One region of the Geodermatophilus sp. SYSU D00779 genome, then DNA from elsewhere that is predicted to be linked to it. Evidence: predicted binding sites of a transcription regulator. Region 1 holds the regulator's gene; each other region holds the start of a gene.
What was found. Region 1 encodes LexA, which represses DNA repair genes until DNA is damaged. Its sites were predicted from a motif close to TCGAACANNTGTTCGA; they were not measured.
Positions count from the first base shown of each region.

Region 2: the regulator LexA is predicted to act here: its motif matches at 2,135-2,150, upstream of ACI79G_RS11855 (DUF222 domain-containing protein).
Region 3: the regulator LexA is predicted to act here: its motif matches at 1,783-1,798, upstream of ACI79G_RS02840 (DUF6504 family protein).

Region 1 covers NZ_JBJGZQ010000013.1:51,532-54,793, reverse strand. The annotation lists gene ACI79G_RS12180 (LysM peptidoglycan-binding domain-containing protein) at 1-614, opposite strand, end outside; gene lexA (transcriptional repressor LexA) at 916-1,707, shown strand; gene ACI79G_RS12170 (hypothetical protein) at 1,881-2,753, opposite strand; gene ACI79G_RS12165 (phosphatase PAP2 family protein) at 2,908-3,262, opposite strand, start outside.
Region 2 covers NZ_JBJGZQ010000012.1:138,273-141,534, forward strand. The annotation lists gene ACI79G_RS11845 (acyl-CoA dehydrogenase family protein) at 1-196, opposite strand, end outside; gene ACI79G_RS11850 (MFS transporter) at 311-754, opposite strand; gene ACI79G_RS11855 (DUF222 domain-containing protein) at 904-2,130, opposite strand; gene ACI79G_RS11860 (hypothetical protein) at 2,268-2,474, shown strand; gene ACI79G_RS11865 (hypothetical protein) at 2,708-2,932, opposite strand; gene ACI79G_RS11870 (hypothetical protein) at 2,929-3,102, opposite strand; gene ACI79G_RS11875 (cupin domain-containing protein) at 3,099-3,262, opposite strand, start outside.
Region 3 covers NZ_JBJGZQ010000003.1:61,076-64,337, forward strand. The annotation lists gene ACI79G_RS02825 (phytoene desaturase family protein) at 1-495, opposite strand, end outside; gene ACI79G_RS02830 (GNAT family N-acetyltransferase) at 564-1,151, opposite strand; gene ACI79G_RS02835 (YbaK/EbsC family protein) at 1,148-1,660, opposite strand; gene ACI79G_RS02840 (DUF6504 family protein) at 1,891-2,217, shown strand; gene ACI79G_RS02845 (SAV_6107 family HEPN domain-containing protein) at 2,217-2,702, shown strand; gene ACI79G_RS02850 (DNA polymerase III subunit alpha) at 2,699-3,262, shown strand, end outside.

The DNA of each region.
Region 1 (3,262 bases):
TCGACCACCGTGCGCACGTCCTGGTCGGCACCGGCGGCCTCCCCGGCGATCGACCACACCGTGTCGCCGGACTCCACCACCACGCTCCGCTCGCCGGCCAGCTGGAGTCCACCGTCGTCCGGGCCCTCGACGAGCGGGGCGAGGAGCACGCCGAGCGCGACGGCGCCGCCGAGGGCCAGGGCGAGCGCCAGCCGGCGCCCCCGGCGGGTCAGACGCAGCCGCGGGACCGCAGCGCGCTCCGGGGTGGCGCAGCCCCCGCGCACGGCACGGGCCGGCACCGGGCGCGACGCGGCGGGACGGCCGCCCGAGGACGTCGGCTCCCGCCGAGCGGGTGCCCGGCCGGCACCCCGGCCCGAGGGAGCCGGGTCCGCGGTGCGCGGCTCCGGGCCCGCCGGGCGGTCGGGCACCGGCCGCAGGTGACCGGCGACGCGGGGGCCGGTCCCGGCCGGCCCCGACGCAGCAGGCGTCTGCGGCAGGCGCCCGGACGCGGCCGTCGCCCGGCCCGGGTGCCCGCACCCGGCCGCACGGCCGTCGTCCGCCGACCCGAGCAACGGACGCCACGGGACCCGGACCGTCGCGTCGAACTCCAGCACGGCCTGCCGCACGCTCGCCATGACCTCTCCTCCTCCATCGACCCGGCGCTGCTCGAACACGCGTTCGATCGAACGTCCGTGCGATGTGTACCGCATCCCCCCGACGAGGTCGACCCGACACCGCACGCCGACTTCGAACACACGTTTGAAGTACCGGCTCCGAGGCGCTACGGTCCGTAGCAGCACCCGTCCGCCGTCGCCGCGAGGGCGCCGGCGGGGCCGGGGCCGGCAGCGGTCCCACGCAGTGGAGCCGGCCGGGTCCGGCTCCCCGGGCGGGCGCAGGTCGACAGGGCCGTGACGACACGGCCGGCGAGGAGGAGACGTGGCGGGCACGAGCGGGACGTCGGGCGGCGGTGTCCGGGGCGGAGGCGGCTCGTCGCGGCGCGCGTCCGGGAGCCGGACCGCCGCACCGGAGCGGGCCGAGACGGCGTCGGTGCGCACCTTCCCCGACCGGGGCGAGAGCGGCGACGGGCTCACCCAGCGGCAGCGGCGGGTCCTCGAGGTGATCCGCGACTCGATCGAGCGGCGCGGCTACCCGCCCTCGGTCCGCGAGATCGGCGAGGCCGTGGGGCTGTCGTCGGCCTCGTCGGTGGCCCACCAGCTCAGCGTGCTGCAGAAGAAGGGCTGGCTGCGCCGCGACCCCAACCGCCCGCGCGCGCTCGACGTCCGCCTGCCCGGCGACACCCCCGGCGCGCCCGCGCCCACGGTGGTGGCCCCCGCCGGCGCCGAGGAGACCCCTGCCCCCACCTACGTCCCGCTCGTCGGCCGGATCGCCGCCGGTGGCCCCGTGCTGGCCGAGCAGGCGGTCGAGGACGTCTTCCCGCTCCCCCGCGAGCTGGTCGGCGAGGGCACGCTGTTCATGCTCAAGGTCACCGGTGACTCGATGGTCGAGGCCGCCATCTGCGACGGCGACTGGGTCGTCGTGCGCCAGCAGCCGACCGCGGAGAACGGCGAGATCGTCGCCGCCATGATCGACGGTGAGGCGACGGTGAAGACCTACAAGCGGCGCGACGGACACGTGTGGCTGCTGCCGCACAACCCCGCGTACGAGCCCATCCCGGGGGATGACGCCACCGTGCTCGGCCGCGTCGTCACGGTGCTCCGCCGGGTCTGACGAAGGGCCCCGTCCCACCCACCCCTCGCACGCTCGGGACGGGCCCCGGGACGGGGCCGACGGGCCGCCGGCGCGGTGACCGCCGCGCCAGCGGCCGAGCGCCCGACCTGGTCGTCAGCCGCTCCGGACGGCAGGCCCCGGCCGGAGCCCCGGGACGCGGGAGGGCCGAGGCCTCAGTCGCGCCGGCGCACCAGCGCGCCCCCGAGCCAGACGAGCACGCCGGCCACGACAGCGGCAGCGACCGCCGCGGCCACCGGGGGCGGGCCGTCGTCGCCGGACAGCAGGCCGGAGCCCGTGCCGTCCGTGGCCGCCGACGACGACGAGGGCGCCGCCTCGGCCGGCAGCGGCACCACGGTGACGTCGCTGGCCAGCCCCTCCCCCGCGACGACGATCGCCGCGGAGTCCCCGGTGAAACTGATCGCCTCGCCCTGGGCCGCCTCGGGCAGGGCGACCCGGCGCGGCTCCCCCGCCAGCGCACCGGCCACGTCCGAGCCGGTCAGCGGCCAGACGTAGGCGTCGGTGTAGGTGCGCAGGGCGATCCAGCGCTCGTCGGGAGAGACCGCACCACCGGTGACCATCAGCTGGCCGGCGCGGCCGACCGGGCCGCCCGGCGTCCCGGTCGGCAGGAACTCCGCGTCGCCGACCTCGGTGAGGCCGACCGTGCCGTCCTCCACGAGCGCCGACACCGGCCGGTACACCTCACTGGCGCCCAGCACCTCCTTGGTCACCAGGTACGGCGTCCCGTCGGGGGCGAGCAGCAGCGCCTCGACGTCCCGCGGGCCGTCGGGGTACGCCAGCCGGTAGACCGAGCTGCTGCCGTCGGCGTGCAGGGCCAGCAGCGCGACCGTCGTCCGGGTGCCGTTGTTGTCGCCGGTGTCGGCGAGCCAGACGGTCCCGTCGACGGCCAGCGCCATGTCCTCGGGGTCGTAGGGGTCCACCGCCGCGGAGTGCACGCTGACCACCGCACAGGTCCCGTCCAGCACGTAGACGTCGAGCGAGTCGCCGCCGTCGTTGTGCACCAGCATCCGGTCACCCACCTCGACCATCCCGGAGACCTCGGGCAGCCGGGGGTCGGTGAGCTGGCAGCGCGTCGTGGGTGCAGCCGGATCGGCCGGTGCGGCGGACGCGGGCAGGGCGGGGCCGAGGGCGAGCGTCAGCGCGAGACCGGTCCCGGCCCCCAGGCGTCGCCCCCTGGCTCCGCTACGCGGACGACCGGCCAGCTCGGGCACCGATCCAGCGTGACACCAGGACCGCGTCGAGCAGGTGAACCACGCCCAACAGCAGGACGCCGACGGCCGCTCCGACCACGGCGTCGGTGACCCAGTGGAAGTCCAGGGACACCATGGCCACGCCGGTGGCCACCGGGCCGGCGACGCTGAGCAGCCGCGCGGTCCGCTGCACCCACGCTGCGAGTCGGTACTGCACCACCTGCCAGCGGGCGACCCCCCACATGAGCACGGCGTTGGCGACGTGCCCGGAGGGGTAGGAGGCGCCGTCCCGGTGGAAGAACGACCCGGGGTAGGCCGGGGCCGTCCGGCCGGTCCCGTACTTGAAC
Region 2 (3,262 bases), on a different contig from region 1:
GCGGGTTCTCGTTGGCCAGCCGGCCCCACTCCTGCGCCTGCTCGCTGCCGGCCAGCGCGCCGAGCGCCTTCAGCGAGTCGAGGGTGGCGACGTCGGCGTACCGGGCGCAGGCCTCGGCCAGGGCGGCGTCGCCGGCGATGGGGTCGTGACCGACCAGCGGCGGGACCTGGTTGGTGACCTCGTGCGTGACGCCCATGACCGCACCGTACGACGACACCGTGGTCCCCCGGACCACACCGCGATCAGGTGCCGTTCCCCTGCCACGCCGAGCCCCTCGTCGTTCCTCGAGGGACCTCCGGGCCCCACTCGCTCACGACACCGAGGCGGTGGACGCCTCCTCGCCGGCGTGGGCGACGTGGGCGAGCTGCCGCCAGATGAGGGCGAGGATGACCGCCGAGCCGACGAAGCCGAACCAGAACGGCCCGGTGACGCCCCAGGCCCGGGCGAGCAGCCCGCCCACGAGCTGGCCGAGCAGGATGCCGCCGCGGGCCAGGGCCACGCCGATGAGCAGCCGCCGGCGGTCGACGCGGTCGGCGAGGACGCCCGCCTGCAGGCCGAGGAGCAGCCACGGCAGCCGTTGCGCCAGGGCGCCCAGGGCGACGAGGAGCGGGTCCTGGGTCTGGCCGGCGACCAGCAGCGGCCCGGCGGCGAGGGCGATGCCGTCGCCGAGGTTGCCCACCCAGGACGACCCGACCAGCCAGCGGAACGGCGTGCCCATCCGGGCGGGCAGCACCGCCTCCACCAGCCCCCGCACGGGACGCACTGTAGGTCCCGCCCTCGACGCCCGTCCGCCGCATCTCCGGCTTCTCGGCCACCACATCGCCCGGCGCGCGACCCGGTTGCGCACGCACGGCAGCCGCGCGTTCCACGTGGAACGCGCGGCTGTCGTGCGTCGTCGGTCGGTCAGGCTGCGGTGGCCAGCGGTGGACCGGTGCGGCCGGGGCCGATGAGGATCTCGGTGCCGTCGGGTCGCCAGGTGCGCCATCGCCCGTCGGGTCGGCGTTCGACCCGGAAGCCGTGGTGGACCTTCGTGTGGTGCCGCTCGCACAACAGCGCGGAGTTCTCCAGGTCGGTCTCGCCGCCGTCGATCCAGGCCAGCAGGTGGTGGACGTCGCACCAGAACGTCGGGGCCCCGCAGCCGGCGAACACGCACCCTCCGTCGCGGACCTCGGCGGCGCGGCGGACGTGGGGTGGCACCAAGCGGAGGCTGCGCCCGTAGTCCAGCGGCATCCCGTCCGGGCCCATGACGATCCGGGTGACCTGCCCGTCGCAGGCCAGCCAGCGGGCACGGGCGGCGGAGATCGTCGCGCCGAACCCGGTCTCGGCTGCACCCGGCCCGGTGGCCGGGCCGGCCAGGTCCTCGACGCCGATCGTGACGATGACCTGCGGCTTGTGGCCGCGCAAGGTCGGCAGGGAGCCGGCGGCCAGCTGGTTGTCGCACAGCTGCACCAGCGCGTCGGCCTGCTGCTGGTGACGGGTGCGTTCGTCCCCGGCGCACCGGCCGGCCTGCACCACCGACTCCAGCGCGGTCTGCAGCCTCTCCCCGCCGACGGCGTCCAGGTCGAACCGGCCGGTGATGCTGCCGTCGGCGTGCTTGGTGATGGCCAGCCGCCGCCCCTCGGTCGGGTCGGGCTCGGGGCCGTCCTGATCGAGCATCGCCAGATAGCGATTCACCGCCTGCCCGAGCACCTGGTGCGGCTGCGAGGTGGCGATCGCCGTCAGCGCGGCGTCGATCTCGGCCAGGTCCACATCCTGTTCCGCGGCGGCGACCCGGTGCTCGTCACGCGCGATGGGGGCCACTGCGGCGACCTGGTCGGCGGTCACGTCCCCGGCCGCGAACGCGGCCCCCAGCGCCGGCAGGTGCTCGAGTGCACGCCCGGACCGGACCAGCTCAGCGGCTGCCGCAGCCGAGAGTCGGGTGTGGTTCCGCAGCCACGCTGGCATCGTCTTCAGCCCGTCGTGCTCGCACGCCTGCCGCGCATCCGCGACGCGGATCGTGCGGACCAGCTCGGCGTCGATCCGGTTCCGCTCGCGGATCAATCCAGCGGTGCGGTCGAGCAGGGCGCCGTCGTCCAGAGCGTGCAGGTCGTCGTCCGCCCGCACCGCCAACCTGGCCACGACACCTCCCACCGGATCGATCACCTGTTCGAAGTCTAGCCGATCGGGGGAGAGTGAGCCACGCGGATCCCCAGGTCAGCGGCTCGTCCACAGATGTGCTCATGGTCTTGACGCGAGTCGTCGACGTCCGCCCCAACCACCGTGCGCCCGTGCACCTCGAGACCGAGCGGCTGCTCATGCCGCCCCTCTCCGGTCAGCACAGCGAGGCACTGGCCGAGGTGTACGCCGACCCGGACGTCGCTCGGTACACCGGCGGAGCGACCCTCGCCGCCTCACCGCGGTCGTCCACCCCGACAACGCACCGAGCCGGGCGCTGGCCACCCGGCTCGGCTTCCGCGTCCACCGCGAGGACGTGACGCCGTCCGGCGTCCGGGTGCTCGTCCACGAGCAGCTCGCGCCGTGACCGGTCACTCCTCCCCGAGCAACCGGCACAGCGCCGCTGCGGCGAGCGCGTCACCGCCGGCAGCGCCCAACCGGTGGTGGAACCAGGCGCCGTCGAGGTCCCGCGGCCGACGAGGCGTCCACGAGGGCGTGTCCGGGCGGTGCACCCCGGCGGGCCGGCTCGCTCCAACCCCGATGAGGGGAGGCGTCAGCGCACCGCGCGGACCAGCCGGCCGATCGCCAGGTGGGCCAGCGGCGCGTAGCCGACCACGAGCGGCGCCGGCCCGGAGACCCGCAGCCCCGTCGTGCTGCCGCCGTCCGGACCCTCGGTGACCCAGTGCAGCAGGTGCAGCCGCACGGGGCCGAGGGACACCGTCCACGACCAGCGCCGGGCCGCCTCGTCCACCGCGTCGACGACGAAGGGCAGCGTCACCCCCACCGGCCCGCGCACCCGCCCCGCACGCCTGCCACCAACCGCGGCACCGGCACCTCGACGCCGGTGATCTGCGGAGCCCACTGCGACCAGCGCGCGGGGACGGCGTAGCGCTCCCAGACCTCGTCCGGCCCGATGGGCCCCGTCGCGTGCAGGGTCAGGGTCGTCACGGGACCCCCTCGCCGGCCAGCGGACGGACATGGCACTGCACCACGACGGCGGTCAGCCCCTCGTCGGACCCCGACGTGTGGTCCTCCCCCGGCGACCACAGCGCCGCCTCGCCGGCCCGCAGCGGCCGGCGGTCACCCGACGCCCCGGACACCCAGCCGC
Region 3 (3,262 bases), on a different contig from region 1:
CCAGAAGGAGCGGGCCAGCCCGCCCACCGTCGGCCGCCGCGCGAAGGAGCCGACGACGGCGCGGCTGCGCGGGGCCCACACCTCGACGAAGCGCCGGTAGGCGGCGGCGTCCTCGGGCCCGCAGGCGTCGGCGATCGAGGCGCAGGTGGCGTCCAGGTCGACGGAGAACACCAGCGGCCGGCCGTCGGGGCCGGGGTCGCCGGGGGACGGGGCGGGCGCGAAGCCCCACGGGTCGCAGTCGACGTAGCGCAGGCCGTGCGCCGCGAGGTCGAGCTCCTCGACGATGCCGCTCTGCCGGACGATCACGTGCGCGCTGGAGCCGCGGTCGACCCGCACGCCCGGCCAGCGCTCCACGGTCGAGACCGCGCCGCCGAGCACCTCGTCGCGCTCGAGGACCTCCACCCGCAGCCCGGCGCGGGCCAGGTAGCAGGCGGCGACCAGCCCGTTGTGCCCGGCGCCGACGACGACGGCGTCGACGGGAGCATCGACGTCCACGGCCCCCTCGCCGGCGCTCGTCGGCCGTGGCAGCCCTGCTGCGCCCCTGCGTGAGCTCGCGAGCTCGCTCACGTGCGGTCGGACCGCGGTGCCGGGGGCGGCAGCGGCAGGCGGGCGCCGAGGATGGCGAAGGGGCGCGAGTCACCGGGGAAGCGGTGGTTGCGGGCCAGGTCGACGAAGCCGTCGGCGTGGTACAGCCGGAAGGCCTTGGTGTCGTTGTCCGGGGTCGACAGCAGCGCCGCCGGGTAGGGGAGGCCGGCCACCAGGGCGTGCAGCAGCTGGCGGCCCAGGCCGCGGCTCTGGTGGGCGGGGTGCACGTGCAGCTCGCAGACCTCGAAGGCGCCGGGCAGCCAGCGCTTCGCCGTCCGCCGGTCGAGCGCGGCGCGCACCTGGTCGTGCCACCACTGGCCGGGCGCGACCAGGTAGCCGTAGCCGAACCCGACGAGGACCTCCCCGTCGGGGGTCTCCACGAAGGCGCCGACCGCGCGGAACCCGGGGCGCTCGGTGTGCTGGATGGCGTAGCCGTACCGCCCGGCGACCACCGAGGGGCTGTAGCCCATCGCCTCGCCGTAGATGGCCAGCGCCTCGTGCATGTGGTCGCGCAGCCAGCCGGTGGGCAGCTCGGTGACCCGCGCCGCGGGCGTCGTCCCGGTCACGAGGACACCTCCTCGGGCAGCGCCACCGGGCCGTCCCCGATCTCGGCGGCGGTCCCGCCGGTGAGCCGCAGCAGCTCCTCGTAGCTGGTCGGGAAGACCGCGTGCGGGTGTCCGGCGGCGGCCCAGACCCGGTCGTGCCGGGCCAGCTCGATGTCGACCAGCGTGCCGATCGGCTCCGGGTGGCCGATCGGGGCGACACCGCCGATCGGCTGGCCGGTGTGCCGGCGCACGGAGTCGGCCGACGCCGGGCGCACGTCGCGGACGCCGAGCAGCCCGGCGACCTTCGTGACGTCGACCCGGTGGGCGCCGCTGGTGAGGACCAGCAGCGGCGCGCCGTCGACGTCGAACAGCAGGCTGTTGGCGATGGCCCCGACCGGGACGCCGAGCTCTCCGGCCGCCTCGGCAGCGGTGCGGGCGCTGCCGGTCAGCTCGAGCACCTGCCCGGTCGCGCCGGCCTCGGCCAGGAGGGCGGAGATGGCGGCCACCCGGGGGTGCTCGGGTCGGCTCATGCGTCGATCCTGCCATCGGCCGGGGCGGTCTGCTGCGGGCCCGGGCTCCCCGTGCGGCCGGCGCACCCGGCCGCGCGCCCCGCTTGACGTCGTCGGTGCCGGCAGGGTGTACTCGTCGTGGTTCGAACAGGCGTTCGAACCACGACGGCCCCCCGCCGCACCCGGGTCCTTCCCCGCCCGGTGCGGCGGGCCGGGGCCGGTGGGGCGGCGGAGCGGGTGGGGAGTCTGTCATGAGCCGGGTGCTGAGCGGGGTCGGCGAGCGGGTCGGCGAGGAGGTGCAGGTCGAGCGCGGGCCGCTCGGGCCGGCGCAGTTCTGGCGCGGGCAGTCGCGTTACGTCGTCGGCGAGCTGCTCGACTCGTGGGTGGAGACCGCCCCGTGGTGGCAGCGCGGTGCCGCGGGAGCCGGTGGCGCCTCCGCCGAGCTGGTCGCCAGCCGCGAGGTGTGGCGGGTGGAGGCGGTCCGGGCCGGCCGGTCGCGGATGAGCTTCGCCGGCGTCTTCGACCTCAGCTGGGAGTCGGCGGACAACCGCTGGTCGCTCGTGCGGGTGCACGACTGATGGGGGCCGTCCGCGTCATGGCCGACCAGCTGCCCCTGCCCCCGCCGCTGCCCCCGGCCGCCCGCCAGCTGCTCGACCAGGCCTCCCGGGCGCTGGCCGAGGCGGCGGCGAGCGCCGACGCCCGGCAGCGCTACGCCACCGCCCACCTGGGCGCGCTGCGCGCCGCGGCCGCGGTGCTGGCCGCCCGCACCCGGCCGGAGTCCGGACGGCGCCGCCCGCGCAGCGCCTGGGTGCTGCTCGGCCAGGTGGCGCCCGAGCTGGGGGAGTGGGCCACCTTCTTCGCCGCCGGCGCGGCCAAGCGGGCCGCCGCCGAGGCCGGGCTGTCCCACGCCGTCACCGACCGCGAGGCCGACGATCTGGTCCGCGACGTGCGTGCCTTCCTCGCCGTCGTGGAGAACGCCCTGGGCAGCACGCCGTCACCGGAGTCGCCCCGGCGCGCGCGTCCCCGGGTGGTCGGCGGGTCCGAGCACCGGAACGGGAGGTGAGGCCCGACCCCTTCGTCCACCTCCACGTCGCCTCGGGCTACTCCATGCAGTACGGGGCCAACCACCCGGTCGACCTGGTCGAGCGGGCGGCCGAGCACGGCATGCGGGCCCTGGCGCTCACCGACCGCGACGGGCTCTACGGCGCGGTGAAGTTCGCGCTGGCCTGCCGGGCGGCCGACGTGCGGCCGCTGTTCGGGGTGGACCTGGCCGTGACGCCCTCGGTGGACTCGGCCGTCCCGCCGGCCCTGGCCCCCGTGGTCGGCGGTGTGCACTCGGCGCAGCGGGCGCGAGCTCGCCGGCCGGGGGCGCCGGACGACGCACGCGGCCGCGCCGGACGCCGCTCGCCGGCCCGCGGCGGGTCGAGCGTCGACCCGCGGCTGCCGCGGGTCACCTTCCTGGCCCGGGACGGCGCGGGGTGGCGGTCGCTGTGCCGGCTGACCAGCGCCACCCACCTGCGTGGCACGCGCGGGGAGCCGGTGAGCTCACTCGCGCTGGCCGCCGAGCACGCGCCCGGGCTGGTGGCCCTGCTGGGCCCGGACTCCCCGGTGGGCCGGGCGCTG